4 regions of the Pseudomonas sp. P129 genome follow, and region 1 is predicted to be linked to each of the others. Evidence: predicted binding sites of a transcription regulator. Region 1 holds the regulator's gene; each other region holds the start of a gene.
The links. The regulator FliA, encoded in region 1, starts transcription of late flagellar genes. The targets are predictions, from matches to a motif close to CTAAAGTTTNNNNNNNNNNNGCCGNTAA.
Positions count from the first base shown of each region.

Region 1 (7,510 bases):
GGGTACCGACTGTGAGGATCACCACGTGCCCTTCGCGCTGCTCCTCGTGAGCCGCCGAACTGACCAGCCAGCGCTTGAGGTAGAACAGCGGCAAGGCCTTGTCACGTACGATCACTACTTCCTGGCCATCAACCACGTTGGTAGTCGACAGGTTCAGGTGGAAGATTTCGTTGACGTTGACCAGCGGGAAAGCGAAGGCCTGGTTGCCCAGCATCACCATCAGGGTCGGCATGATCGCCAGGGTCAGCGGCACCTTGATGACGATCTTCGAACCCTGGCCCTTGGTCGAGTAGATATTGATCGAACCGTTGAGCTGGGAGATCTTGGTCTTGACCACGTCCATGCCCACACCGCGACCCGACACATCGGAAATCTCGGTTTTGGTCGAGAAACCCGGCGCAAAGATCAGGTTGTAGCAGTCGGTGTCACTCAACCGATCGGCTGCATCCTTGTCCATGACGCCGCGCTTCACAGCAATGGAGCGCAGGACGTTAGGGTCCATGCCCTTGCCGTCATCGGAGATCGACAGCAGGATATGGTCGCCCTCCTGCTCTGCCGAAAGGATTACCCGACCGCCGCGGGATTTGCCCGTGGCTTCGCGCTCTTCCGGCGTTTCGATACCGTGGTCGACCGCGTTACGCACCAAGTGGACCAGCGGATCGGCAAGCGCCTCTACGAGGTTCTTGTCGAGGTCGGTCTCTTCACCGACCAGTTCCAGGTTGATCTCTTTCTTGAGCTGACGAGCCAGGTCACGAACCAGACGCGGAAAACGACCGAAGACCTTCTTGATCGGCTGCATGCGGGTTTTCATCACCGCAGTCTGCAGATCGGCAGTCACCACATCCAGGTTGGAAACTGCCTTGGACATGGCTTCATCGCCGCTGTTGAGACCCAACCGCACCAGGCGGTTACGCACCAGAACCAGCTCGCCGACCATGTTCATGATCTCGTCCAGTCGGGCGGTATCGACACGAACCGTGGTTTCAGCCTCTGTAGCCACCGGCTTTTCGCCGCTGGGTGCAGGAGCGCGCGCAGCGGCCGGAGCCGCAGCGGGTTTGGCCGGCTCGGCTTTCGCAGCAGGCGCCGGAGCAGGCTTGGCAACAGGAGGCGGCGGTGGCGGAGCAGCCGCTGCGGCTGCCGGAGCAGGCGCCTTGGCAACAATCGCCTCAGGCTCGAACTTGCCCTTGCCGTGCAATTCGTCGAGCAGGCTTTCGAATTCGTGATCGGTGATTTCGTCCGATGCAGCCGCAGCAGCGGGTGCCTTGGCAGCAACGGCTACAGGTGCCGCAGCTACGGGAGCCGCTACAGCGCCATCAAACGAGCCTTTGCCGTGCAGTTGATCGAGCAACGCTTCGAATTCGTCGTCGGTGATTTCATCACTGGCAGGCGCTGCACTGCCCTGCGCCACAGGTGCAGGGGCCGGAGCGGTTGCGGCATCGGCCGCAAATTTGCCCTTGCCATGCAGCTGATCGAGCAGGGATTCAAATTCCTGATCGGTGATCTCATCACCCGCCGGCGCAGCCGCTGCTGCTGGCGTCTGTGCAGGCGCTGCAGACACCGGGCTGGAGCCGTGCAGCGAATCGAGCAACTGCTCGAATTCATCATCGGTAATCTCGTCGCCAGCCGCCGGTTCTGCAACCGGAGCAGCAGCCTGTACTTCAACCACCGGCTCCGGCTCAGGGGCAACGGCCTCGTCGGCGGATTGTGGCTCGGCCAGCCGCGCAAGTGCGGCCAGCAGTTCTGGCGTCGCCGGGGTTACGTCAGTCCGTTCACGTACCTGACCAAACATGCTGTTGACGGTGTCCAGTGCTTCCAGGACCACGTCCATCAGTTCGGAATCAACGCGACGCTCACCCTTGCGCAGGATGTCGAACACGTTTTCGGCGATGTGGCAGCACTCCACCAGCTCATGGAGCTGGAGGAAGCCGGCGCCCCCTTTTACAGTGTGAAAACCGCGAAAAATTGCATTGAGCAGGTCAGCATCATCCGGTCGGCTTTCCAGCTCGACCAATTGCTCTGACAACTGCTCCAGAATTTCGCCGGCCTCTACCAGAAAATCCTGAAGGATTTCTTCATCGGCGCCGAAGCTCATGGGGTGCTCCCTAAAATTAACCGTCAACAGACCTTAGAAGCCGAGGCTCGATAGCAGATCGTCTACATCATCCTGTCCGGATACGACGTCTTCACGTTTATCGGCATGAATCTGCGGACCTTCACCCTGAGCGAGATGTTTTTTAGGATCTTTTTCATCGAGGATGGATTGTTCGTCATGTTCGATGCCTGCGAAGCGATCGACATGACTGGCCATGAGCACCAGTTTGAGCAGATTGCTCTCGACTTCAGTGACCAGTTGCGTCACACGCTTGATGACCTGACCGGTAAGGTCCTGGTAATCCTGGGCGAGCAGAATGTCATTCAGATGTGCGGAAACCTGATGGGTTTCCTTCTCGGTACGCGTCAGAAAACCATCGACCCGCTTGGCCAGCTCGCGGAACTCTTCGGCACCGATTTCGCGGCGCATGAAACGTCCCCAGTCGTCGCTCAACGCCTTGGCGTCGGAACTCAGGCCGTTCATGACCGGCGTACTCTCCTCCACCAGGTCCATGGTGCGGTTGGCCGCATTCTCGGTCAGCCTCACCACATACGACAGGCGTTCGGTAGCATCCGTGATCTGCGACACTTCCTCGGCTTGAGGCATGTGCGGATCAATGTGAAAGTTTACGATTGCACTGTGCAGCTCACGAGTCAGCTTGCCCACTTCCTGATAAAGGCCGCGGTCGCGTGTCTGATTGAGTTCGTGGATCAGTTGCACAGCGTCACCAAAACGACCCTTTTCAAGGCTGGTGACAAGTTCCTGCGCGTGTCTTTTTAAGGTCGACTCAAAGTCGGCCATCGAATCATTGTTATCCATAGCGCCCTCGCGGCTTGCATCAGCTATTGACGCGTTCAAAGATCTTGTCGATCTTGTCTTTCAGGGCTTGGGCAGTGAATGGCTTGACTACATAACCGTTCACCCCAGCCTGGGCAGCTTCAATGATCTGCTCACGCTTGGCTTCGGCAGTGACCATCAGCACGGGAAGGCTCTTGAGGCGTTCGTCCTTGCGGACTTCGCGCAGCAGATCGATACCGGACATGCCAGGCATGTTCCAGTCCGTCACCAGAAAGTCAAAGGCACCGCTCTGCAGCATCGGCAATGCGGTCAGACCATCATCCGCTTCCGATGTGTTGGTAAACCCCAGATCACGCAAAAGGTTCTTGATGATCCGCCGCATCGTTGAGAAGTCATCAACGATGAGGATTTTCATGTTCTTGTCCAATTCGACCTCCAAGCAGTCTTTAACGCGTTCAGCACCTGAACACGCTGTTCACTCAATACTGGCACAGCACACCCCCGGCTGTACGAAACGACGACGGGCTTGGCACAACAACAGGCAAAGACCTGAGAAACAAGCCCATCAAGGCAATGCCTGACAGGCTTCTGACGGGTCCATCCTGTTACCACGTAACGCTCTGCACAGCCGGCTTGCAGTCAACGCGCGGCCATAGACCGCACATTGCCTGTCAACGCGCTCGCCACTCCCCCAAACGCCCTCGCAAACGAGCTGCGCACTGGCTGTGTAACTGACTGACCCGAGATTCGCTGACCCCCAGAACCTCTCCGATTTCCTTGAGGTTCAGCTCTTCGTCGTAGTACAGCGCCAACACCAGACGCTCACGCTCTGGCAGATTGGCAATTGCATCGGCCAACGCAGCCTGGAAGCGCTCGTCTTCCAGGTCGCGCGACGGCTCAAGCGAACCGCTTGCGCCATCCTCGTGCAGCCCTTCATGATCGCCGTCCTGCAGCAGGTCGTCGAAACTGAAGAGGCGGCTGCCCAAGGTATCGTTCAAAATCCCGTAGTAATCATCGAGACTTAACTGGAGTTCGGCCGCAACCTCGTGATCTTTAGCGTCACGGCCGGTTTTAGCTTCAATTGCCCGAATTGCGTCACTCACCATGCGCGTATTGCGGTGTACCGAGCGTGGCGCCCAGTCCCCCTTGCGCACTTCATCGAGCATCGCACCACGGATGCGGATGCCGGCATAGGTCTCGAAACTCGCACCCTTGGTGGAATCATACTTGGTGGAGACTTCAAGCAGGCCGATCATGCCGGCCTGGATCAGATCCTCGACCTGCACGCTGGCCGGCAAGCGCGCCAGCAGATGATAAGCGATACGCTTGACCAAGGGCGCATAGCGCTCGATCAACTCGTATTGTGAATTACGGGAAGTCTTGCTGTACATCTGGTAGCCGCTCGCAGTCATTGCACAGGCCCTGCACTGGTCTGGTGAACGAGTCGCTCAACGAAGAACTCGAGATGACCCCGCGGGTTGGCTGGCAACGGCCAGGTATCAACCTTCTGGGCAATGGCCTTGAAGGCCAGTGCACATTTGGAACGCGGGAATGCTTCGTAAACGGCGCGCTGTTTCTGTACAGCCTTGCGTACGCATTCGTCGTACGGCACGGCGCCTACATACTGCAGCGCAACATCGAGAAAACGATCCGTCACTTTGGTCAGTTTGGCGAACAGGTTGCGCCCTTCCTGCGGGCTCTGTGCCATGTTGGCCAGCACCCGGAAGCGGTTCATGCCGTAATCGCGGTTGAGCAGTTTGATCAGGGCGTAGGCATCGGTGATCGACGTGGGCTCGTCGCACACCACCAGCAGCACTTCCTGAGCGGCGCGCACGAAGCTGACCACCGACTCGCCGATACCGGCGGCTGTGTCGATCACCAGCACATCGAGGTTGTCGCCAATCTCGCTGAACGCCTGGATCAGGCCGGCATGCTGAGCGGGCGACAGATGCACCATGCTCTGGGTGCCGGACGCAGCGGGTACGATCCGAACCCCGCCCGGCCCCTGCAACAGCACGTCGCGCAACTCACAACGCCCCTCGATGACATCGGCAAGCGTGCGCTTGGGCGTCAACCCAAGCAGCACGTCGACATTGGCCAGACCCAGATCGGCGTCCAGCAGCATGACGCGACGGCCGAGCTCGGCGAGGGCCAGTGAAAGGTTCACTGACACGTTAGTCTTACCGACGCCACCTTTGCCACCGGTCACCGCGATAACCTGTACGGGATGCATGCTGCCCATGTTATTTCTTTACCTTGTCTTGCGTAGACCGAAACCACATCGAGGGCTGCACGTGCGCAAATGAACACCGCATGGCAGACCGTTGACGCAGGGACATTCCAATAATATCCATCACTTAACCCACTCTCTTGCCAGGGGTGTGATAGAGGTCAGCAAACATATCAGCCATTGCTTCTTCACTAGGCTCATCCTGCATTTGCACACTCACCGCGCGGCTTACCAGTTGATGACGACGCGGGGTATGCAGGTCATCAGGAATGCGTGGTCCGTCCGTGAGGTAGGCCACAGGTAATTCGTGACTGATCGCCAGGCTCAGGACTTCACCGAGGCTGGCTGTTTCATCAAGCTTGGTCAGAATGCATCCGGCCAAGCCACAACGTTTGTAACTGTGATACGCGGCTGTCAGCACCTGCTTCTGGCTGGTGGTTGCCAGTACCAGATAGTTGCGCGACTTGATGCCACGACCCGCGAGGCTTTCCAGCTGCATGCGCAGCGCAGGGTCACTGGCCTGCAGGCCGGCGGTGTCAATCAGCACCACGCGCTTGCGCAGCAGCGGTTCCAGCGCCTGAACCAGAGACTGGCCAGGATCGATATGGGTGACCGGTACGTTGAGGATGCGCCCAAGGGTCTTGAGCTGCTCCTGCGCGCCGATGCGGAAACTGTCCATGCTGACCAGTGCGATATTCTGCGGGCCATACTTCAACACGTAACGTGCTGCCAGTTTGGCCAGCGTGGTGGTCTTGCCCATGCCGGCAGGACCGACCATTGCAATCACGCCGCCCTCTTCGAGTGGCTCGACTTCAGGGACGGCGATCATGCGGGCCAGGTGCGCCAGCAGCATGCGCCAGGCCTGACGAGGCTCGTCGATCTCCGGAATCATCGACAGCAGGTCGCGTGACAGCGGGCCGGACAGGCCGACACGTTGCAGGCGTCGCCACAGGTTGGCCTGCTGCGGACGAGTGCCCTGCAGCTGGTTCCAGGCCAGCGAGCCGAGCTGGACTTCCAGCAGCTCACGCAGGCCGTTCAATTCGGAGCGCATCGAGTCATAGGCGCGCTGGCCAATGGCAGGCTCGGCGGCCTGTGGCGGTGCGTACGCGAATGGACGCGGCGGCTCTTCGAGCGTCGGCTCGATGTGCGTATCGGCAGGGTTGCCCGGCTTGCCGGAAAACAGCTGCAGGTTGATCGATGCATCGCTGTCGCTGCGGTTGTTCAATTCGGCCTGGGCGGAAACGATACGCGACTGAGTCTTGCGCAACTCGTCTTCCAGCTCCATGTTCGGCACACGCGGTGCCAGGGCGGACAGCTTGTAATCCAGAGCGGCAGTCAGCTCTACGCCACCGGCAATGCGCCGGTTACCGATGATGGCCGCTTCAGCGCCCAGCTCATCGCGAACCAGCTTCATGGCTTGACGCATATCGGCGGCGAAAAATCGCTTAACTTGCATGACTCACTACCTCAGCCGTTTGGCCCGACAGTCGCTACGATGGTTACTTGCTTGTTGTCCGGAATTTCCTGATACGCCAGAACATGCATGTTCGGTACAGCCAATCGTCCAAATCGTGACAGCATCGCCCGGACAGGCCCTGCTACCAGAAGAATTACCGGCAACCCTTGCATCTCCTGACGCTGGGCGGCCTCGATCAACGAACGCTGGAGCTTCTCAGCCATGCTTGGCTCAAGAAGAACGCCTTCTTCCTGACCCTGACCAGCCTTCTGCAAACTATTGAGCAATATCTGTTCCAACCTTGGCTCCAGAGTGATAACAGGCAGCTCCGGCTCAACGCCTACAATGCTTTGGACGATTGCGCGGCTCAGACCCACGCGCACTGCGGCCACCAAAGCGGCGGTATCTTGACTCTTCCCGGCGTTGTTGGCGATAGCCTCTGCAATGCTGCGAATATCCCGCACAGGTACGTGTTCAGCCAGCAGCGCCTGCAGCACGTTGAGCAGCGAGGACAGCGACAGCACGCCCGGTACCAGCTCTTCAGCCAGCTTGGGCGAGCTTTTGGCCAGCAATTGCATCAATTGCTGGACTTCCTCGTGGCCGATCAGCTCATGCGAATGTTTGTAGAGAATCTGGTTCAGGTGGGTTGCCACTACCGTACTGGCATCGACCACGGTGTAACCCAGTGACTGCGCCTGACTGCGCTGGCTGATTTCGATCCACACGGCTTCCAGACCAAACGCCGGGTCTCTGGCGGTAATGCCGTTCAGGGTGCCGAACACTTGACCGGGGTTGATCGCCAGTTCGCGATCCGGGTAGATCTCGGCCTCGGCCAGAATCACACCCATCAGCGTCAGACGATAGGCGCTTGGCGCCAGATCGAGGTTGTCGCGAATGTGCACGGTAGGCATCAGGAAACCGAGCTCTTGCGAGA
Region 1 covers NZ_JAGPYS010000017.1:56,349-63,858, forward strand. The annotation lists gene KBY02_RS24725 (chemotaxis protein CheA) at 1-2,092, opposite strand, end outside; gene KBY02_RS24730 (protein phosphatase CheZ) at 2,126-2,911, opposite strand; gene KBY02_RS24735 (chemotaxis response regulator CheY) at 2,931-3,305, opposite strand; gene fliA (RNA polymerase sigma factor FliA) at 3,562-4,302, opposite strand; gene fleN (flagellar synthesis regulator FleN) at 4,299-5,132, opposite strand; gene flhF (flagellar biosynthesis protein FlhF) at 5,248-6,576, opposite strand; gene flhA (flagellar biosynthesis protein FlhA) at 6,588-7,510, opposite strand, start outside.

Region 2 (7,510 bases), on a different contig from region 1:
GCTCAGCATCGATCTTTACATCAACGAGACCACTCGCCACGCCGACTTGATCCTGCCGTCCACCTCGGCACTGGAAAATGATCACTACGACACCACCTTCAACACGCTCGCAGTGCGCAACGTCACGCGCTTCAATCGGGCCATTTTCGACAAGCCCGAAGGTGCCCTGCACGACTGGGAGATCTTCGTCGGGCTGGCCAGCGCTTTTGCTGCCAAGGCCGAGCGAGCGCTGAAACCCACGTTGCCGCCTGCGCAGATGATCGATCGCGGGCTGCGTGCAGGCCTCTATGGCGATGCATCGTCCCATAAGCTGTCACTGGAAACCCTGGACAGTCATCCGCACGGCCTCGATCTGGGGGCGTTGAAGGCCAATCTTGCACAGCGCCTGAAGACCGCCAATGGCCGCATTCAGGCCGCGCCTGAGGTGATCATGGCCGACCTGGCGCGCTTTGCAGCCGACCCTTCTCCTCAGGCAAGCGAGTTGCTGCTGATTGGCCGCAGGCATGTGCGCAGTAACAATTCATGGATGCACAACTACCATCGGCTGGTGAAGGGCAAACCCAGGCATCAACTGTTGATGCATCCTGACGATCTCGCGTGCCGTGGTCTGAGTGACGGCCAGCAGGTCCGGGTCAGCTCCCGGGTCGGGATGATCGAGGTTCAGGTGCTGGGCAGTCTGGACATGATGCGCGGGGTGGTCAGCCTGCCGCACGGTTGGGGGCATTCGCGTTCAGGGGTAAAAATGGCGATCGCGCAGAGCCTGCCCGGCGTCAGTGCCAATGACCTGACCGACGAACGGCAACTCGACGTGCTGTCCGGCAACGCGGCGTTGAACGGCGTACCGGTGCAGGTCGTGGCGTGTTAAGCCTCAAGACAGAGCGTCATGCTCGGGATTTCGTTACAATGTGTCACCGTGCCGACAACTGAGTCGGATATTTCAGCCGAGGTGCTCCATGGATATCATCGAAACGATCAAAGAGCAGATTGCCAACAACACCATTCTGCTTTACATGAAAGGCGCTCCGAACGCTCCGCAATGCGGCTTTTCGGCCAAGGCTTCCCAGGCATTGATGGCGTGTGGCGAAAAGTTTGCCTACGTCGACATTCTGCAAAACCCTGAAATCCGCGCCAACCTGCCAAAGTACGCCAACTGGCCGACTTTCCCGCAACTGTGGGTTGCCGGTGAGCTGGTCGGTGGTAGCGACATCATCACCGAGATGATGGATGACGGTTCGTTGCAGACGTTGGTCAAGGAAGCATCCGCCGCCAAGGCCGAGTAAAGCCTTGCGCAGAGCGTCGCACGATAGTCGAGATTATCGTTCCCTGCGCTCCAGCATGGTTTTACACACAAGAAAAAGCCCGCTCTCGATTGAGGCGGGCTTTTTCATTGCGGCGCGATGGGGGAATCAGTCACCCATCTGCGACTGCAGGTAGTTCTCGATACCTACCTTGACGATCAGACCCAACTGAGTCTCCAGCCAGTCGATTTGCTCTTCCTTGGGCTCAAGGATGTCTTCCAGCAGCTCACGGCTGCCGAAGTCACCGACGGTCTCGAAGTGAGCGATCGCGGCTTTCAGATCGGCCAGACCTTTTTGCTCGATCTTCAGGTCGCACTCCAGCATTTCCTTGGTGTGCTCACCGATGAGGATCTTGCCCAGGTCCTGCAGGTTTGGCAGCCCTTCCAGAAACAAGGTGCGCTTGATCAGCTTGTCAGCGTACTTCATCGCATGGATGGACTCTTTATATTCGTGGCCACCCAGCTTTTTCAGACCCCAGTCTTCGTACATGCGCGCATGCAGGAAATACTGATTGATAGCGACCAGCTCGTTCCCGAGGATCTTGTTGAGATGCTGGATGACGGTAATGTCGCCTTTCATGTTCGAGGTCCTGCCGGTGGCTTGTGTATATAAGTGCCGAGTGTGAGCTGCGCTTAAACGTCTGTCAAACCTAAGTTGTTGAATAATAAGTGAAATTAAATAGGAATAAGAATGTTTGAGTTCCGCATCTTGACGCTAAGCGCTTGAATTACAGACATAAAAAAACCGGACGTGGTGTCCGGTTCTTTAAAAGAGGGGATTCAGGCAGCTGAAAATTTTGCCGGATAGGCCAGCAAGGCATGGCTGGTTTGCAGCTCGGTCAGCGTATCACGCACCACTTCCTTTGCCAGGCAGGCGCATTTTCCACATTTACTCGCAACACCCAGTGTTTCACGGACTTCACGATAACTGCAGCAGCCTTCCAGAATTGCATCCCGGATTTGACCGTCGGTGACACCTTGGCAGAGGCAAACATACATAAGCTATGGACCGTCGCTGGTTTATTGCTTGGTGCCGAGGAGCTTAATGTTAATGAGAATGCTTGTCAAAACTGTTTTGGGTTGTATTCAGGTCGAGCGATGAGCGGTTGCTTTCGCGAGAATCGCATCATTCGTCCGCCCTCTGGATCGTCCCGCTGGAGACATGAAAAAACCGGCGCAAGGCCGGTCCATTCACAGACGTAGCGACCTCAGTCGTCGAAATCTTGCCAACCGCCCATTTCTTTCCAGCGATTGACGATGCCGCAGAACAGCTCGGCGGTCTTCTCGGTGTCGTAACGGGCCGAGTGCGCCTCGCGTCCGTCGAAGTCGATGCCTGCCGCCTGACAGGCCTTTGCCAGCACGGTCTGACCATAGGCCAGGCCGGCGAGGGTGGCGGTGTCGAAGCTGGAGAACGGGTGAAACGGATTGCGCTTCATGTCCATCCGTGCGACGGCGGCATTGACGAAGCCGAGGTCGAAGCTGGCGTTGTGGCCGACCAGCACCGCGCGTTTGCAGCCATTGGCCTTGAGGGCCTTGCGCACACCGCGGAAGATGTCGTTCATCGCGGTTTCTTCGCTGACCGCCATGCGCAGCGGATGATCGAGCTTGATGCCGGTGAACTCCAGCGCCGCCGCTTCGATGTTGGCACCCTCGAACGGTTCTACGCGGAAGAAATAGGTGTGTTCCGGGAACACGAAGCCTTTTTCATCCATGCCGATCGTCACCGCAGCGATTTCCAGCAAGGCATCGGTGGCTGAATTGAAGCCGCCGGTTTCTACGTCGACGACCACTGGCAGGTAGCCGCGAAAGCGCGCCGCCATCGGGTGACGGGAACCGCCGCCACCGCCGTGGCCTTCGTGTTCGTCGTCAAAATGATCTTCACTCACGCGTGTTCCTCCAGACGCCAGCGCAGTGTTTCACCTGCGCGCAGCGGGATAACGGTCAACTCGCCAAACGGCAGGCTGGCAGGGGCGGTCCACTCGTCACGCACCAGCGTGATGGTGTCCTGATTGGCGGGCAAGCCGTAGAACGCCGGACCGTGAAGGCTGGCGAAGCCTTCCAGCTTGTCCAGGGCGTTACGTTGCTCGAAAGCTTCTGCATACAGTTCGATGGCTGCGTAGGCGGTGTAGCACCCGGCGCAACCGCAAGCGTTTTCCTTGGCATGCTGGGCATGCGGCGCCGAGTCGGTGCCCAGGAAGAACTTGCCGCTGCCGCTGGTGGCCGCGTCGAGCAGGGCTGTCTGATGAGTATTGCGCTTGAGGATCGGCAGGCAATAGAAGTGCGGACGAATCCCGCCGACCAGCATGTGGTTACGGTTGTACAGCAGGTGGTGCGCGGTGATGGTCGCCGCGACATTGGCTGAAGCTTCATTGACGAACTGCACCGCTTCACCGGTGGTGATGTGTTCGAACACCACTTTCAGGCTCGGGAAGCGCTCGACTACACGGCGCAGGTGCTCATCGATGAAGACCTTCTCGCGATCGAACACGTCGATTTCGCCACGTGTTACTTCCCCGTGCACCAGCAGCAGCATGCCGACGTCGGCCATGGCTTCGAGGGCAGGGAAGATCTTGTCGATGCTGGTGACACCGGAATCGGAGTTGGTGGTCGCGCCGGCCGGATACAGCTTGGCCGCATACACGAAGCCACTGGCCTTGGCGGTGCGGATGTCGTCGGGCGTGGTCTGGTCGGTGAGGTACAGCACCATCAATGGCTCGAAGCGGCTGGTGGCCGGACGTGCCGCCAGAATGCGCTGGCGATAGGCATCGGCTTGCTGCGCGTTGCGTACCGGAGGCACGAGGTTGGGCATGATGATTGCGCGGCCAAAAGTTCGCGCTACGTCAGCAACGGTATGAGGCAAGACAGCTCCGTCACGGAGGTGAATATGCCAGTCGTCGGGACGCAGGAGGGTCAGGCGGTCAGACATTGGGGATTCCAGGCGGGTCAAACTCGCTGGGAATGCTACCGGAAAAGACTCTCTCAGGCATCCGCTATCAAGTTTTGCATGAAGTTACCGATAGCTCCCTTGTCAGTCGGTAATTTTCTGTTTCGCGTTCATTTCCAGTGGAGCCTCCCGTGCGCCAGCGATATTTAGCCCTGCTCAGCATGTTTGCCAGCCTCCCGGCGATGGCTATCAGTTTCCAGACGCGTCTGGAGAGCATTGAGTGGAAGGTCGAAGGCGATCAGTTCGAGTGCCGCCTGACTCAACCGATCACCGACTTCGGGGCCGGTGAGTTCGTGCGCCGAGCGGGCGAGCAGGCGACGTTTCGCCTCAAGGCTTCATACAACATGCTCGGTAACGGCTCTGCGACGCTGCTGGCCGCTGCGGCACCGTGGCAACCGGGTCGCGGCGATATCAACCTGGGATCAGTGCGCGTCAGCAATGGCGATATTCCCTTCAATACCTCCCAGGCCCAGGCCGGCCGCCTGATCAGTGGTCTGATGGACGGGCGCAGTCCGCTGATTCGCCATTACACCCGGGATGGCGGCCAGATGGAGGTACGTCTGCTGCCGGTCAAGTTCAGCAAGGCATTCAGCGATTACCAGGCATGCACTGCCAAGCTGCTGCCGATGAACTTCGATCAGATCAAACAGGCTGAAGTGGGTTTCCCTGGCGGCGGTATCGAACTGGATGCCCGTGCCAAGGCGCGCCTGGATAACATGGTCGCCTACTTGAAGGCTGACCCGACCGTGAACCGTATCGAACTGGACGGTCATTCGGATAACAGCGGCAATCGCCTGACCAACCGTGACCTGTCTCGCCGTCGCGCGCTGGCGGTCATGGATTATTTCAAGGCTCAGGGCGTTCCCGAGCAGCAAATCACCCTGCGCTTTCACGGCGAACGTTACCCATTGGCGCCCAACACCAACGAAGCCAATCGTGCGCGCAACCGTCGGGTGAATGTGCACCTCGAGCGTGTTGCGCCCGATGAGCGCCCGGTGCCGGTTGCGTCTGCCAGCGCAGCGCACACCTCTTAAAGCCTGTAAAAAGCATCTGTCAGACGTCGCCTTGTCGTCACAAGCTGTCGCGCCCCTGTAAATTTGCTGGTTTGAACGGTAGAATCAGCGGTTTTCCGTACAACCCGGTGGAGTGATGGCATGGCGGACGTAAACAAGGTAGTTCTCGCGTATTCCGGTGGCCTGGATACTTCGGTAATCCTCAAGTGGCTGCAAGATACGTACAACTGCGAAGTGGTGACCTTTACCGCTGACCTGGGTCAGGGTGAAGAAGTCGAGCCGGCACGCGCCAAGGCTCAGGCCATGGGCGTGAAAGAAATCTACATCGATGACCTGCGCGAAGAGTTCGTGCGCGATTTCGTCTTCCCGATGTTCCGTGCCAACACTGTCTATGAAGGCGAGTACCTGCTGGGTACCTCCATCGCCCGTCCGTTGATCGCCAAACGTCTGATCGAGATCGCCAACGAAACCGGCGCTGACGCCATTTCCCACGGCGCAACCGGCAAGGGTAACGACCAGGTACGTTTCGAGCTGGGTGCCTACGCGCTCAAGCCAGGCGTCAAGGTCATCGCTCCGTGGCGCGAATGGGATCTGCTGTCGCGTGAGAAACTGATGGACTACGCCGAGAAGCACAACATTCCCATTGAGCGTCACGGCAAGAAGAAATCTCCGTACTCCATGGACGCCAACCTGCTGCACATCTCTTATGAAGGCGGCGTGCTGGAAGACACCTGGACCGAGCACGAAGAAGACATGTGGCGCTGGACCAAGTCCCCTGAGGACGCGCCAAACGTTGCGACCTACCTTGAGCTGACCTATCGCAATGGCGACATCGTTGCCCTGGATGGTGTCGAAATGACCCCGGCCACTGTGCTCGCGACCCTGAACCGCATCGGTGGCGAAAACGGTATCGGCCGTCTGGATATCGTTGAAAACCGTTATGTGGGCATGAAGTCCCGTGGCTGCTACGAGACGCCTGGTGGCACCATCATGCTGCGTGCTCACCGCGCCATCGAGTCGATCACCCTGGACCGCGAAGTCGCCCACCTCAAGGACGAACTCATGGCCAAGTATGCCAGCCTGATCTACACAGGTTACTGGTGGAGCCCTGAGCGTCTGATGTTGCAGCAGATGATCGACGCGTCCCAGGTTCACGTGAACGGCGTTGTGCGTCTGAAGTTGTACAAGGGCAATGTGATCGTCACCGGTCGCAAGTCGGATGATTCGCTGTTCGACGCCAACATTGCCACGTTCGAAGACGACGCAGGTGCCTACGATCAGGCCGATGCAGCGGGCTTCATCAAGCTCAACGCATTGCGCATGCGGATTGCCGCCAACAAGGGCCGCAAGCTGTTCTGATACAGCAAGTTGTTCGACAAGTGCAGCCCGTTCAGGGCTGCACTGCAAATAATATCGACAGGGTTATTCCTTCCGGGCGTCATGTAAAAAGACGCTAAGTCAGTGTCGTCATAATGGTTGATAGGCAGGGTATATGTGCGATGCAAGGTAGCCTTATGCCTGTAGGGTTATGCCTGTTTTACCCTGCATTCTCAGCGTGCAGCGATCGCCAGGCGCATCAAGTATTGAATCTTTGAAGTCCTTCTTACGATTAGCGTCGAAAAGTGCGTATTTGTTTTAGTCTTTTCCTACAACAGCTGTGGAAGTTCAGGGCAGGGAATAACAGGGTTTTCCATCGGCTCCCTGATACGTATCGCAGTCTGCTTCTTTTTTTGCGTCGTTATTCAGAGCTTGTCGCTCTCCCGTCGTTGGCTGAACTCAAATCGATACGCCTTGCCAATACCGAGTACCTGGCGAAGGCTCAGATCGAGTATCCGGGCTATCTCGGACGCGGTGTAGCCCAATGCCGAGTAATGCATGGCATGACCTGCAACGACGTCATCGATATCCGTAACGTCATCGAGGGCCTTCCTGCGCGGGGTAAGCAGGGGCTGGCTGAGGTTGATGGTCACGCTATTTTCTGTGGCCAGCCGGCGCACATCCCTTTTACTCATTCGCAGTGAATACTGTAGCGCGGTAAAACCGGCGCCCTTGGCCGCCAGGTACCTCAGTTGCTGCACCTTACCCGCGAGTTCAAGCCCCTGTTCCTGCGCAGGTTTTGTACGAGGTGATGACGGGGCGGCCAATTCAGCGGTCTCTCCTTCGGGAATGACTGCAACAACACCACCGCTGGCAATAAAGGCTTCTACTGCGGTGGCGAGATCAGACGCGGTGGGCGTTGATGACCGCGTACGAGTG
Region 2 covers NZ_JAGPYS010000001.1:782,250-789,759, forward strand. The annotation lists gene KBY02_RS03450 (molybdopterin oxidoreductase family protein) at 1-865, shown strand, start outside; gene grxD (Grx4 family monothiol glutaredoxin) at 954-1,280, shown strand; gene bfr (bacterioferritin) at 1,407-1,877, opposite strand; gene KBY02_RS03465 (bacterioferritin-associated ferredoxin) at 2,078-2,296, opposite strand; gene rnt (ribonuclease T) at 2,506-3,183, opposite strand; gene pyrC (dihydroorotase) at 3,180-4,223, opposite strand; gene KBY02_RS03480 (flagellar protein MotY) at 4,373-5,275, shown strand; gene KBY02_RS03485 (argininosuccinate synthase) at 5,396-6,613, shown strand; gene KBY02_RS03490 (hypothetical protein) at 6,997-7,510, opposite strand, start outside.
Region 2: KBY02_RS03480 (flagellar protein MotY) is a predicted target of FliA. The motif match lies at 4,290-4,317, and genes of this name have one in related genera.

Region 3 (7,510 bases), on a different contig from region 1:
ACTGCGCCCGATTCAGAAGGTCGAGCGGAGCGTTTTTGCGTTGGTTTTTCAGTGGGGCGAGCCGCGGTTTTGCATACAGGTGTCAGGCGTGGTGTTCATGCGTGGCGATCGGCCTTCGGGTCGGAACATTTTCAGGGCGTTGTGATTCTTGATAACTTCACCTCCAAACGAGCAGGCAGGTAGCTGGCTTGGCGTATTCGCGCTGGCCTTGGCGGCCTTCATTTTCAATACCACCGAGTTCGTGCCGATCGGTCTGCTGAGTAACATCGGCCAGAGCTTCGAAATGACCCCGGCCCAGGTCGGGCTGATGCTCACGATCTATGCCTGGGTTGTGTCGCTGATGTCGTTGCCGATGATGCTGGCGACGCGCAACATCGAGCGCCGCAAGTTGCTGATGTTCGTGTTCGGCCTGTTCGTGGTCAGCCACGTCCTTTCCGCGATTGCCCCCAGCTTCGCGATCCTGCTGGTAAGCCGGGTCGGTATCGCGTTTGCACATGCGGTGTTCTGGTCGGTCACGGCGTCGCTGGCCGTGCGCATCGCACCGCCCGGCAAGCAGGTTCAGGCGCTGGGCCTGCTGGCAACCGGTACGTCGCTGGCGATGGTATTGGGTATTCCGCTGGGCCGCGTGCTGGGTGAAGCCTTGGGCTGGCGCACCACCTTTCTGGGCATCGCCGCCATCGCTGCGCTGGTAGTCTTCCTGCTGGTTCGTGCGCTGCCCTTGTTGCCCAGTCAGAACTCAGGCTCGTTGCGCAGCCTGCCGATCCTGTTCAAGCGCCCACGGCTGATGGCGATCTACCTGCTGACCGCCATCGTGGTGACCGCTCATTTCACCGCCTACAGCTATATCGAACCGTTCACTCAGACCGTGTCCCTGCTCAGCGGCGAAATGACCACGATCCTGCTGCTGGTCTTTGGCGGGGCCGGGATCATGGGCTCGATCATCTTCAGCCTGTTCAGCGATCGCTTCCCCAACGGGCTGTTGATCACGGCCATTGGCACGCTGACCCTGTGCCTGCTGATGCTGTTGCCGCTCTCCGGTGATGCCGTGACGCTCGGCACGCTGACCATTATCTGGGGCATGGCGATCATGTGCTTCGGCCTGACCTTGCAGGCGCGCGTACTGTCGCTGGCACCCGATGCGACCGATGTGGCGATGGCGCTGTTCTCGGGCATCTTCAATATCGGTATCGGCGGCGGCGCGCTGCTCGGCAGCGTGGTCAGCAGCCATCTCGGGGTTGCCAATGTCGGCATCGTCGGCGGCCTGCTGGCCCTCGGCGGGCTGGGGTTGTGCTGCTATACAACGCATCACTTCGGCAAGGTGCGGCCTGCTGCCGAGATGCAGGCCGAGAGCAAATAGGGCACGCATAAAAAAGCTCGCTGACGCGCAATGCGTTCAGCGAGCTTTTTGGTCTGGCTTGCAGGTCAGGCTTTAAGACGACCCAGCCACTCCAGCGACGTTCTCCAGATACAAATCCCCAGGAAATACGCCGACATCGCCAGCCACAGCCCCATGACCAACGGGCCATTGTGCGGGTGGTTGATTATCAGCAGTGCGCTGGACAGCAACCATACGGTGGTCACCGCGATATTGAGCGGCATGAAACGGCGCACGCGGAACGGGTGCAGGAACTTCATGCGGGTCATGGTCAGCAGCGCCAGGGCGATGATGGTGATGAACGTCAGCCATGGGGCCGGTGACAGAATGTACAGGCACAGTGCAACCACGTTCCAGGCAGCGGGGAAGCCTTGAAAGTAGTTGTCCTTGCTTTTCATGTCGACGTTGCAGAAACAGAACAGCGACGAAACCAGGATGACCGAGACGCTCAGCAGCAGCGTGTAATCCGGCACCGGTATATAGCGGTAGATGAACAATGCGGGAATGAACACGTAGGTCAGGTAGTCGATGACCAGATCCAGTACCGAGCCGTCGAAGTGCGGCAGTACCGACGTGGTGTTGACCTTGCGAGCCAGTGAGCCGTCGACTCCATCCACGATCAGGGCCGCGCCCAGCCACAACAGGCAGGCTTTGGGTTCGTTGTTGAACAAGGCAATGGTCGCCAGGAACGCAAGGACTACGCCGGTGGCGGTGAAGCCATGCGCCCCCCATGCGTTGAGTCTGGCTATGCGTTGATTGGTTATCACGGGGGCGCTCTCCAGGAAGTAATGCTTGCCAGGGTGTGCCGCAACCTGACCGGTAGCAACTATCGACCCGGCAATTGCCGATAAGTTTAGCGGTGACTATCCCTTGTTTCCCGGTTGTTTTCCAGAAAGCCACGCTCTGGGTCAGATCGCTGGTCTCTGTATTCTTCCGGTTCGACGAAACAGGTAGGCGCATCACCGTTGGCATTGAGTTGGTTGATCAGGGTCGGCTGGCCCTGTTCATTGAACAGTACCTGCCCGACACCCGCCGAGTTCCATAAGCGTTCACCGACCTTGCTGTGCTCGGGCGTGCGCGGAACAACCTTCATCAGGCGGCGCTTGGTGAACCAGTTAAGAGGTGAGCGAGGAGAGTATAACCAGCGATTCAGCCGATCAAAAGTGTCCAGCAGACGACGGGGGAATTCATTCTTGATGCCACTGCTGGTGATTTGCCAGATGTGAGGCCCGCCACTGCGTTGGCGAATCAGGATTTCGTAGACGAACGAGTAATGCACATCGCCCGACAGAATCACGTAATTGCCCGGGGTTCTGGAATGGCGAAAGATGTTCAGAATCACGTTGGCGGCACCGCGATGTGCCATCCAGTTTTCTGCATCGACCAGTAACGGATAGCCGCACCAGCTGAAGATGCGTTGTATCGCCTCGATCAACTTGACGCCGAACACGGGGGCAGGTGAGACGATAATCGCTGATTTGTGGTCGATCAGCTCCTGCTGCAGTTCGCTGAGCGCTTCCCAGTCGAGCAGGCCGGACGGGTGATTGAAGTTCGACTCGCTGCGCCAGCGCCGGGTGCGGGTATCCAGTACCACCAGTGCCGGGCTGGTGGGTAACACGTAATGCCATTGCTGAAACTTCAACAACTGATCAATCAACTGGTCCTGGGCCTGGCTGTCCAGCCAGTTGTCGTTCGACACGGCGTCGGTGCTCAGGGCATGAGCCTGCTTGACCAGACCGTTGAGCGCATCCGGGTTATTGCCCCAGCCCTGGCACAGCAGGTAGGCGAGCAGGGCGTTGCCGATGATGCGTTTGGAGAATGGATGGCCGTACGCGGTGTGCTCCCAGTTCGCCGACAGGTTCCAGTCATCGGTGATGTCGTGGTCATCGAAAATCATCATGCACGGCAGATGCGCCATCGCCCGTGCCACGCCGCTCAGGCCGGCGGCAAACGCCTCGACCAGCTGCTGTTCCCTGGCGTAGCGCTCGACTTCCCCGTCTTCCAGTTGCGGCCTGCCGGGTTCGATCAGGGTCCAGGGCGTGGGTGACCAGACCAGCAGGTACATCGCCATGACTTCCGCCAGGGTGACCAGATGGTTATCCGCTGTGCTGCTGGTGAATACCGGCTTGCTGGTGCCGCCGAAGAAGCGCTCGCGCAGTGTGTCGTTGCTTTTCAGGGCCGGCAGCAGGTCGGCACGCTGGTAATAGCTGGCCGGATGCGTGTAGAGACGAGGACTGTCATCGACGATGGCACCGTCGAGTCGCTCGTCGAACAACCCCAGCCGTTCGATCAAGACATGGATAGCGCGCAGCATCGGCCCGGCAACATCGTCGGCGTAAATCTGATCGCCGCTCATCATCAACAGCGCAGGGCGTTGCAGCGGCTCCTTGGTGTCGGCCAGCAGGCGGTCCACGCAGAGCAGACCTTCGGCTGCGCTGTGGTGCGGCTTGCGGCACGAGCCATGCAGCAGGTGATCGATGCTGCTGCGCACCACGAAGTTCGGGTAGCGGTTGCCCTCGTACAGCAAGTGCGGCGCCCACTCGGCAATACCGCCTTCGCCCTCCACCCGCAGGTCGTAATCGATCCAGGTGTCGCGGGGCAGTTCGGCTTCCAGTTGCAGGTCGATCAGGTGAATGAACGCCTGGCGCCCGACTGCAATAACCTGACATTGACTGTCGTCGAGTACGTAATCGTTGAAGCCCGCAGAGGGATCATCAGTAGCGGCATGGCGCAGGCGCACGGTAAGGCGCAACCGACGGGACCCTACCAGCCACAACACCAGGCGGCCGGCTTCCTGACGGCGCAATAACGGGCCGGCAAGGATGGACGGCAGCGAAGTGAGTTGTTCGATGGAAGAAGCGGACATCCTGGCTTATGGCTCTGGCGGGACACAGGCGGGGATGGTAACGCAACAGGCCCGGAAAGTTCTTGTTACACCACGCGAGCGCATGTTTCCGGACATTGCAGACAATGCGAAACGGTCCGCTCAGCCTTGCTCATATGAAGACTTTGTTAACCGCCTGCAGAGTGCTCTGAAAATGCCGATATACACCTATGCAGAGGGCATCAGAATTCCATAAAGTTTTATGGCGTTATGCCATATTCGCTCATGAGGGTTCCCGCTATGAAATGGTTTTACAACGCAAGGCTGTCCGCCAAGCTTTTCATGTCTTTTGCGCTGTGTGCGCTTTTCACCCTTGGGGTGGGCGTAATAGGCAGTCGCGGCATCAGTGCCTTGTCCAGCAGCCTGGATAACGTGTTTACCAACAGCCTGCTGTCGGTCACAAAATCCGGAGAGGTCACGGCCTCGGTCATTGCTCAGAACCGTGATCTCTATCGTTTATTGGCCGCCATGGCAGGCAATGCGCCGCAAAGCGTCAAGGACGATATTCTCGCGAGCATGAGCGTCAACAAGACTCAAGCTGAAAAAAGCTACGCCACCTACCGGGCTACGCCGCTTGACGATGACGAGCGCGCTGCCGGTGATCAGATGGACAGAGACTGGCCTGGCTATCAGGCACTCATCGAGCAAGCCAAAAGCGTTGCCCTGTCCGGGGATATTGCCGGGGCAAGAGCGATCATCGACGGTGATGTACGCAGCGGTTACCTGAAGGTCATGGATCAGCTGACCACCATCGTCAACTCCAATAATCGTCAGGCGGGCGAGGCCGCTGTGGCTTCTGACCAGACACAGAACTCTGCGCAACGAAACCTGTACATCGGCATCGGCTTGTCATTCTTTGCCGCGTTTGTGATGGGCCTGTTCATAAGTCGTGCCATCAGCACACCAATCAACACTGCGGTGACCAATGCCCGGCGAATTGCCAGCGGTGACCTGACCCTGCCGATTGCCAGTCAATATCACGACGAAGCCGGCATGATGCTGGTCGCTCTGAGCGATATGCAGGACAACCTGAAAAGCACGATCGGGCAAATATCCAGTGCTGCCGACCAGTTGGCCTCGGCTGCTGAAGAACTGAATGCCGTGACTGAAGAAAGCAGTCGCGGTCTGATCCGTCAGAACGATGAGATTCAGCAGGCCGCTTCGGCTGTGAACGAGATGACCGCTGCGGTCGAAGAGGTCGCGCGTAACGCCATGTCGACGTCGGAAGCGTCCCGCCAGACCAGTACCGACGCTGCCGCCGGTCGTGATCAGGCCCGCGATGCGGTGAATGCGATCAACACCGTCAGTGCCGAGATCAGCAGTTCGACCACCATGGTCGAAGAGCTTGCCGGGCGCGTCCGTGAGATCGGGCAGGTGCTGGACGTGATCCGTGGGATCGCCGAGCAGACCAACCTGCTGGCCCTCAACGCTGCCATCGAGGCCGCGCGTGCCGGCGAACAGGGGCGCGGCTTTGCTGTGGTGGCAGACGAGGTGCGGGCGCTGGCCGCTCGAACCCAGGCGTCCACTGGCGAAATCGAAACCATGATCGGCAGTGTTCAGGCCAGTGCCGATCAGGCCGTGCGGGCCATGGCCAACAGCCGCACCCTGACCAGCAACACGCAAACCCTGGCTCAGGCCACAGGGCAGTCGCTGGAGCGCATTGCGCAGAGCGTCGCCGAGATCAACGACCGCAACATGTTGATTGCGACGGCCTCCGAAGAGCAGTCCCACGTTGCGCGCGAGGTGGATCGCAACCTGGTCAACATTCAGGACCTCTCCGCCCAGACTGCCGCAGGTGCTCATCAGACCAGTGCTTCAAGCCAGGAACTGTCGCGTCTGGCCATTTCCTTCAACAATCTGGTAGGCAAGTTCAAGGTCTGACGTAAGTCTCAGGCCGTTGTGTTCGGCAGGCGCTTCTGGAAAAAGAAGCGCTTGTTGCCGGGTGGATAGTCGTCAATCTGGCCGAACTCGGTGTAACCGTGGCGGCGATAGAAATCGGGGGCCTGGAAGTCGAAAGTGTCCAGCCAGATCCCCGTGCAGCCCTTTTCGACCGCCAGATCCTCGGCCATCTGCATCAAACGCGAGCCCATGCCTTGCCCGCGGGCTTGTTCGGGAACGACCAGCAGTTCGATGAACAGCCACTCATAAAGAATGCGAGCGTGCAGCCCGCCGAGGACTTCCCGGGTTTGATCATCGCGAATGAACATCGCCACTTTCTCGGACTTGCCGTCGCCCGCCTGCTCGGCGTTGAAACGTTTCAGTGGTTCCAGAATCGCCAGACGATCCTCTTCCGTAGGGTTGGTGCTGACGTCAATGTGAATGCTCATGCGATGGCTCCCAGCCTGGGTGTGCGCCGAGATTAAAGTGGCAGGGGCGCGGCGTAAAGCAGGATCCTGCGGGGTGTCATTTCACGCGAAGCACACGCAATTACGTCCGGCGCGCTTGGCTGCGTAGAGGGCATTGTCAGCCGCGCCAATCAGGTTCTCGGCACTGGTCAGAGGCGCTGTCGCACAGGCCACGCCGAGGCTGATGGTGACCAGCGCGTTTTCGCCCAGCACCGGATGCGGCAACTTGAGCTCGGCAACCGCGCTCTGCAGGGCCCCGGCCACTTCCCTGGCCTGCACGACATCGCCGATCATCAGCACCAGCACCTCTTCGCCGCCGAACCGGAACGCCACAGCACCATGCTCATGCGCGCTTTGCTGGAGTTTCTGACAGAGCAATCTGAGGCAGGTATCCCCTTGTGGATGACCGTAGTTGTCGTTGTAGGATTTGAAGTGATCGATGTCCAGCAGGATGATGGCCACGTTCGCCGGTGCATTGCGAGCGTGTTCCCAGACTGACGCCATCACTTCGTCCTGATAGCGTCGATTGAACAGTCGGGTCAGCCCATCGGTACGCGCGAACTCCATCAATTGCACTTGAAGCAGGCGTCCGCGAAGCGCAAACAGGTAGCTCATGCGGCTTGCCCGCTCCAGAAAGTAGGAGGCCATCAGCAACAGTGCCACTGTCGAAACAAACAACACGGCATTGGCCTGCCAGATCACAAAATCGGCGAAGTCGGCAATGTAGGTGGTCACCAACTGGATGATCAGCATGCATGACATGGCGACAGCGGCATGGCGCAACGGCAATTGCTGGATCATGGTGCAGTAGACCATGATCAACAGCATGCCGAGTTGATAAAAGATTTGATAAGGGCTGTCGCTGTGAATCATGACCAGCATTGGCATGAGCGAGCACACTACCGT
Region 3 covers NZ_JAGPYS010000003.1:14,814-22,323, forward strand. The annotation lists gene KBY02_RS09765 (sugar transporter) at 149-1,357, shown strand; gene pcsA (phosphatidylcholine synthase) at 1,423-2,142, opposite strand; gene KBY02_RS09775 (alkaline phosphatase D family protein) at 2,229-4,241, opposite strand; gene KBY02_RS09780 (methyl-accepting chemotaxis protein) at 4,500-6,140, shown strand; gene KBY02_RS09785 (GNAT family N-acetyltransferase) at 6,149-6,586, opposite strand; gene KBY02_RS09790 (diguanylate cyclase) at 6,668-7,510, opposite strand, start outside.
Region 3: KBY02_RS09780 (methyl-accepting chemotaxis protein) is a predicted target of FliA. The motif match lies at 4,452-4,479, and genes of this name have one in related genera.

Region 4 (7,510 bases), on a different contig from region 1:
TGGCCCGATTTTCTATTACGTTGCCATTGAATGCCGTCTACACGTTTTTCCCCGTCGATGCGTGTCAACAGCGCACCTTGATGCACCGGAATACCGTGTGCGCTCAGCCACGCGCGGTAATACATGCCTTTGGCCAGCGTTGCCGGTTGGCCCAGCAGCGCCGGCAACGCCTTGCATTGCGCCGAAAACGGCGCGCTGTCGAGCACCGCCAGCACCTTCGCGCCCGCCTTGGCGTACTGATAGGCGACCAGGTAAAGCAACGGGCCAGTGCCACAAAACACCACGCGCTGACCGATCGCGCAGCCCTGGTATTTGAGCGCGATCTGCGCTGCGCCGAGGCTGTACACGCCTGGCAGGGTCCAGCCGGGCACCGGCAGAATGCGATCCGTGGCACCGGTGGCGACAATCAGGTGGCTGAAGTCGAGGGTGGCGGCGGTACCGTTTTGCAGGGTATCGAGTTGATGATCTTCGGCATTCCAGACCAGCGTCTGCGGCCGGTAGTCGATCTGCGCTGCCAGCGTGTCGAGTGCGTTGTGCACCGCGACTGCCTTGGCGCTTTCAAAGCCGTAGAGCGCCTTGGCCGAGCGCTGAAAGTTGTCCGGCTGGCGACGGTAGACCTGGCCGCCGCCGCGCAGCCCTTCATCGATCAGGCAGGCCTTGATGCCGTGGGCCAGTAGCGTCTGGGCGGCACGAATGCCGGCCGGTCCTGCGCCAACAATGGCAATGGCCTGACCGCTCATACGCAACGCCCCGGTTCACGAATCACCGCCTGACCGGCCTCCAGCAGTGTTGAACAGGCACGCACGCGCTGACCGTCACCCAGCCTTACCCAGCAGTCCTGACAGGCGCCCATCATGCAGAAACCGGCGCGAGGTTCGGCACTGAAATCACTGCCGCGCAAGTGTTCGCTGGCGGTCAGTACCGCGGTCAGCAAGGTGTCGCCCAACAGACCGCTGGCCGGCTGGCCGTCAAGGGTAAAGGGCAGAACCGGGCGGTCATGTTCGGTCAGTCGTTTCAGCAATGCCATAACGTCAAAGCTCCGGTTAGTGTTTGCCGACCAGTACGCGATCCAGCCCATAGACCCTGTCGAGCAGGATCATGGTGGCGGCGGTGAGGGCGATGACCAGCGCCGATACGGCGGCCATCATCGGGTCGATGGATTCGGTGGCGTAGACATACATGCGTACCGGCAGGGTCTGCGTCGCGGGCGATGTAACGAAGATCGACAGCGTGACTTCATCGAAACTGTTGATGAACGCCAGTAACCAGCCGCCTGCCACGCCGGGCAGGATCATTGGCAGGGTGATCTGCCGAAACAGCGTGAAACGGTCGGCCCCCAGGGACTCGGCGGCGTGCTCGGCGCTGCGGTCGATGCCAATTGCCGCCGCCAGTACCAGGCGCAGTACGTAAGGCGTGATGACCAGCACATGGGCGAAGATCAGCCAGGTGAAGCTGCCGTTCACGCCCATCAGCGCAAACAGGCGCAGCATCGCCACCCCCAGTACCAGATGCGGAATGATGATCGGCGACAGAAACAGCGCGTTGAAAAAATTGCGGCCCGGGAATGTATGGCGCGTGATTGCCAGGGCGGCGGGCACTGCGATCAGGGTGGCCAGCGTCGCCGATACGAACGCCAGGATCAGGCTGTTGTAGAACGAATCGATAAAGTCGGCGCGCTCGAAGACGGCCTTGAACCAGCGCAGCGAGAAATGGGTGGTGGGCAGGCTCAGGGTGTTTTCCGGGGTGAACGCCACCAGGCACACCACGACCAGCGGGGCCATCATGAAGATCACCACCAGCGCATGAAACGACAGGGCCAACGGACCGTTCTTGGACATGGATCATTCCCCCAGAGTTTTTTTGTAACGGCCTTCGATCATGCGGTTCCAGGACAGCATGACCAGAAGGTTGACCAACAGCAGCGCCACGGCAAGGGTCGCGCCCATCGGCCAGTTCAACTCCGAGAGGTACTGGTCGTAGATCACCGTGGCGACCATCTTCAGACGTCGTCCGCCGAGCAGGCCGGGAATGGCGAACGAACTGGCGGCCAGGCCGAACACGATCAGCGAGCCGGACAGCACGCCGGGCATGACCTGCGGCAGCACGATCAGGCGCATGACTTTCGCCTGGCTGGCGCCCAGCGACAGCGCGGCCTGCTCGGCGGTGGGGTCGAGCTTTTGCAGCGAGGTCCAGACCGGAATGATCATGAACGGCAACATGACGTGGACTAGCGCAATGACCACGGCAAACGGGGTGTACAGCAGTTTCACCGGGCGACCGCCCATGAACTGGATGACCTGATTGATCAGACCGTCCGCGCCCAGCAGCAGGCTCCAGCCGAACGCCCGGACCACCACCGAGATCAGCAGCGGCGTGAGAATCAGGATCAGGAAGATCGAGCGCCACGGCGTGCCCATGCGGCTGAGAATGTAGGCTTCGGGGACGCCGATCAGCACGCACAGCAGGGTGACCAGCGCACTGATCCAGAAGGTGCGCAGGAAGATTTCATAGAAATACGAGTCGGTGACCACGGCCACATAGTTGGCCAGCGTGTAGCTGTCGCTTTTCACCCCGACCTGATAGTCGAACACGTTGAACGACAGCACCAGGGTCAGACCCAGCGGCAGCACCAGCAAGCCGATATACAACGCCAGCGCCGGAGCTGACAGCCAATAGCCGCGGCCGCCCTGACGCATTTCGCTCAGCAGGCTCATGCGCGCACCTCGTCGGCATCCAGCACGCGCAGCAACTCGTCGGGCCAGTCCATGTCGACCGCCGCGCCTTGTTCCAGCGGCGCCTGGCCGTCGTTGCGACGTACTACCGTCACTTCGCCAATGCCGGTCTCAATCCGATACAGCCACTGGCTGCCGAGAAAATAACGCGTGACGATGCGCCCGGACAGCCGTCCGCAGCCAGGCGCCACCAGATCGATCTTCTCGGGACGCAGGCTGAGGGTCAGGCTGCCATCGCCGGGCACCTGACGAATCTGCGGAATGCCGCTGCTGTCCAGATCACCCTGCAACATGTTGGCCTTGCCGACAAAACCCGAGATGAAGCGTGTGCGCGGGTGTTCGTAGAGCTTGTATGGCTCGTCGATCTGGGTGATACGACCGGCCTGCATCACCACCACCCGATCGCTGATCGACAGGGCTTCGGCCTGATCATGGGTGACCATCAGCGTGGTAATGCCGACTTCGTTCTGAATGCGGCGGATCTCGAACTGCATCTCTTCGCGCAGGTTGGCGTCCAGGTTGGACAGCGGCTCGTCGAGCAGCAGCACTGGCGGCTCGATTACCAGTGCGCGGGCCAATGCGACCCGCTGGCGCTGACCACCGGACAGCTCGCGCGGGTAGCGCTCGGCATGCTGACCGAGGCGCACCAGCTCCAGCACCCGTTTGACACGCGGGTGCAACTCGGCGGCAGCCACCTTGCGCATCCGCAGGCCAAATGCAACGTTGTCGGCCACGGTCATGTGCGGAAACAGCGCATAGCTTTGAAACACTACGCCGAGGCCTCGGCTGCTGGGTTTGGCGTGGGTGATGTCGCGCCCGTCGAGCACAATGCGCCCGTCACTGACTTCAACGAAACCGGCGATCATTTGCAGGGTGGTGGTTTTGCCGCAGCCGGAAGGGCCGAGCAGTGAAACGAATTCGCCCTTGTCGACGGCCAGGTTGGTGGCAACCACCGCGTCAATGGAGCCGTAGCGTTTGGAGAGACCTTCGAGCTGCAGAAATGCCATGCCTGCTTCCACCTTTGTGCATGCGCGCCGAAGCACGCGTTTGTCATGGGCAGATGCGAAATGAAGTCATGCAGTTCTGTGGACGTTGGCGCTCGCTCTGCGTCGGCTACCGATGATTGTTCAAATCGCCCCTGTGGACTGAGAGTAGGGCGAAGGCTAGGATGGGCTCAACAAGGAATTTCACTGAATAACATCTTTCTTTGAATTAATTCTTTTGGTGGAAATATAAAGAGATATTGTCATGGATAATTCCACTGATCGGAATAACGTGAAGGCCGAGGTCGGAGTGGGAGCCGTTTCCCGGCTGTTCGCGGTACTGCGCTGTCTGGGCGATTGTGATGAAGGCGGCGAGCGGGTCACGCAACTCGCCCAGCGTGTCGGGCTGTCGCAACCCACCACACACCGCTTGCTGCGCAGCCTGATGGAGGAGGGCATGGTCGAGCAGGACCTGCTCAGCAAACGTTATCGGTTGAGCATCGAGTTCTTCGCCCTGGCCGCCAAGGCGGGTAATACCGGCAACCTGCGTGACGTGGTGCGCCCCAGCCTTTTGCGCCTGTCCGCATCGCTGGGTGACTCGCTGTTTCTGCTGGCACGCAGCGGTTTCGACGCGATCTGCCTGGACCGCAGCGAAGGCCCGTACCCGATCCGCACGTTCACCGGCGACATCGGCGGCCGTGTTGCCTTGGGCGTCGGGCAGGGCAGTCTGGCGATTCTCGCGTTTCTGCCCGAGGACGAGCGGGAAACGGTCATTGCCTACAACCTGCCACGGCTCAAGGATTTTCACCTGTACGACGAGGTGTTTCTGCGTTCGGAGGTGGAAAACGTGCGGCGCCTGGGCTATGCCGGGCGCAACACCGGCGCGTTACCGGGCATGGCCGGGCTGGCAGTGCCGATCCTGGACCGCAGCGGTCGTGCAGTGGCTGCGCTCAGTGTGGCGACCATCTCCGACCGTCTGGGGCCCGATCGCCTGATGACCGTGGTCGAACTGCTCAAGCGCGAAGCCACGGCCATCAGTGCCAGAATCAACCCGTTCGACCCGTCGCTGCGGCGGCCCAGCCAGGTGTTCGGGCAGGTTGATTAGGCAGCATTCCTTTTCCGGCAGTTTTTGATCTTTTATCGGGTATATTGCCGACCATCGCTGTTTTTAAAGAAAAAGTCTTGTGGGCCGATGTTGATTCCAAGGGGCCACACATACCTGATCCACAAGATCGGTCTACAGGGACGTGCCTGCAACTTTCGCGTATCCCGCGGATTCTTTTTCTCCAGAGATCGTCCCGATGTCCAAATCCCTGCGGCTGCAAATTTTAGGTCTGCTCGGCGGTAGTCTTGCGCTTGTGCTGGTCATTGCGTTGGCCTGCTTCAACTTTCTCTCCGACAACGTGCAGGCTTATCGCGGCCTTATCGACGGTCCGGTGCGGGCGTCGCAGTTGGTTGACGAAGCCAACCTGCAATTCAAGATTCAGGTGCAGGAGTGGAAAAACGTCCTGTTGCGTGGCAAAACGCCTTCCGAGCGTGACAAGTACTGGGGGCAATTCGAAGAGCAGGAGCGCAAGGTGCAAGGCACACTGGGTCGGCTTGCTGAAATGCACGGCACCGACGCTGCATTGAAAAGCCAGGTGCAGACGCTGCAGCAGGCACACCAGGCGCTGGGTACGGCCTACCGGACCGGTCGTGATGCGTTTGTTGCTGCGGGCGGTGACGCTGGCGCGGGTGACATGGCGGTCAAAGGCGTCGACCGTCCGACCAGCGAGCAGATGGCTGGTCTGGTCGATCAATTGCACAAGAGCAGCGACGCTCAGTCCGTTGCCATCAGCCATGAAGCCCAACGTACCATTCTGGTCGGTGCCGTGGTGATGCTGGTGTCTGCGCTGCTGGTCGGTTTGTTGGCGCTGTGGATGGTCAATCGCAACCTGATTGCGCCCATTCGCATGCTTATCGAATACGTCGCCCAGTTGAGCGAAGGCAAATTCGGGGCGCGTGTCGAGGTCACGCGACAGGACGAACTGGGTCGTCTGGCCGTTGCCGCAAATACCCTGCGGGATTTTCTGGCCGACACCTTCAACCGCCTCAAGCGCAGCAGCACCGATCTGGACACGGCGGGCGGCGAGCTGAATGCCATTGCCGAGTTGATGGCGCAAGGCACTCATGAGCAGTTCGAGCGTACCGATCAGGTCGCGACCGCCATGACCGAGATGTCTGCCACCGCTCAGGACGTTGCCCGACATGCCGCCGATGCTGCGCGAGCTGCGGATGAGGCCGACCAGAGCGCTCAGGATGGCGAGAGGGTCATGCAATTGACCATTGCGACGATCACCCGCATGCGCAACGAGATCGCTTCTACGGCCGATGTCATCGGGCGGCTGGAAACTGACAGCGGCCGTATCGGCAAAGTGCTGGAGGTGATTCGCAGCATTGCCGATCAGACCAATCTGCTGGCGCTGAATGCCGCCATCGAAGCTGCACGTGCCGGTGACGCCGGACGCGGTTTCGCGGTGGTGGCTGACGAGGTTCGTACACTGGCGCAGCGTACTGCCGTTTCAACCTCCGAAATCAATCAGATCATCAATTCGGTGCAGACCGGAGCCAGTGATGCAGTGCAGGCCATTCAGGGCGGTCAGGCGCGGAGTGAAGAGAGCGTCGAGCAGGTCGCGAACGCTGGCGCAACCCTGCAGCGTATTACCATGGCCGTGGAGAATATTCGCGACATGAATCGCCAGATTGCGACGGCTGCCGAAGAGCAGACTTCCGTGGCAGAGGACATCTCGCGCAACCTCACTGAAATCACCGCCATCGCCGTGACCAATCAGGACAACGTCAAACGCACTCAGAACGCCAGTCAGGAACTGCGGGGCCTTTCTAATGGCCTCAGTGATGTGATCTCGCGTTTGGGTGCCTGATTTGGGTGCTTGAGTAGTTTGAGAACCTGACAGCCTTTTCGGCGTTGAAGAGGCTGTCAGTCCTTGCTCGCTATGCCCACCCGCTGCGGCTCAGGCCTTCTGCCTTGAACACCAGCGCCTTCAAGCCGCCCTCGGCGCGAGCGTCGGGGAACTCCGGCGGATTTTCCAGGCGCTGCTCGAAGCGCAGGCAAGGTGCTTCGACTGCGGTGTGCTGAATCAGAAAGTCCGGTCCCAGCGCGGGATCGTTCATGCACGCCAGCACCGAGCCGTTCTCGTCCAGCAACTCCGGCAGGCGGCGCAGGACACGCTGGTAGTCCTTGTCGAGCATGAAACTGCCTTTCTGGAAGGACGGCGGGTCAATGATGATCAGGTCATAAGGGCCGCAGCGGGTGACCTTGGCCCAGGATTTGAACAGGTCATGGCCCAGAAAGGTCACGCGGCTGAGGTCCTGATCATTGAGGCGATGATTCTCGCGGCCGCGATTCAACGCAGCACGGGCCATGTCCAGATTCACGACGTGGTCGGCACCCCCGGCCAGGGCGGCGACCGAGAAGCCGCAGGTGTAGGCGAACAGATTGAGGATGCGCTTGCCCTTGGCCTGAGCCTGCACCCATTCACGGCCGTAGCGCATGTCCAGAAACAGCCCGCTGTTCTGTTTTTTGCCGAAATCGACTTTGTAGCGCAGGCCGTTTTCGGTGATCACCCATTCATCCACGACCTCGCCAGTCAGCCATTGCGTCGTGCTCTGCGGCAGATAACGATGTTGCAGCAGCAGGGTGTGAGCCTGGCTCTGCTGCCACTGGGGTGAGTCGATCAAGGCGTGCAACAGCTGCGTCAATGCTGCCAGCTCGGATTCAAGAGGCTCCTTGAACAC
Region 4 covers NZ_JAGPYS010000002.1:702,119-709,628, reverse strand. The annotation lists gene KBY02_RS08305 (NAD(P)/FAD-dependent oxidoreductase) at 1-740, opposite strand, end outside; gene KBY02_RS08300 ((2Fe-2S)-binding protein) at 737-1,027, opposite strand; gene KBY02_RS08295 (ABC transporter permease) at 1,044-1,838, opposite strand; gene KBY02_RS08290 (ABC transporter permease) at 1,842-2,714, opposite strand; gene KBY02_RS08285 (ABC transporter ATP-binding protein) at 2,711-3,739, opposite strand; gene KBY02_RS08280 (IclR family transcriptional regulator) at 3,981-4,820, shown strand; gene KBY02_RS08275 (methyl-accepting chemotaxis protein) at 5,017-6,636, shown strand; gene KBY02_RS08270 (class I SAM-dependent methyltransferase) at 6,707-7,510, opposite strand, start outside.
Region 4: KBY02_RS08275 (methyl-accepting chemotaxis protein) is a predicted target of FliA. The motif match lies at 4,884-4,911, and genes of this name have one in related genera.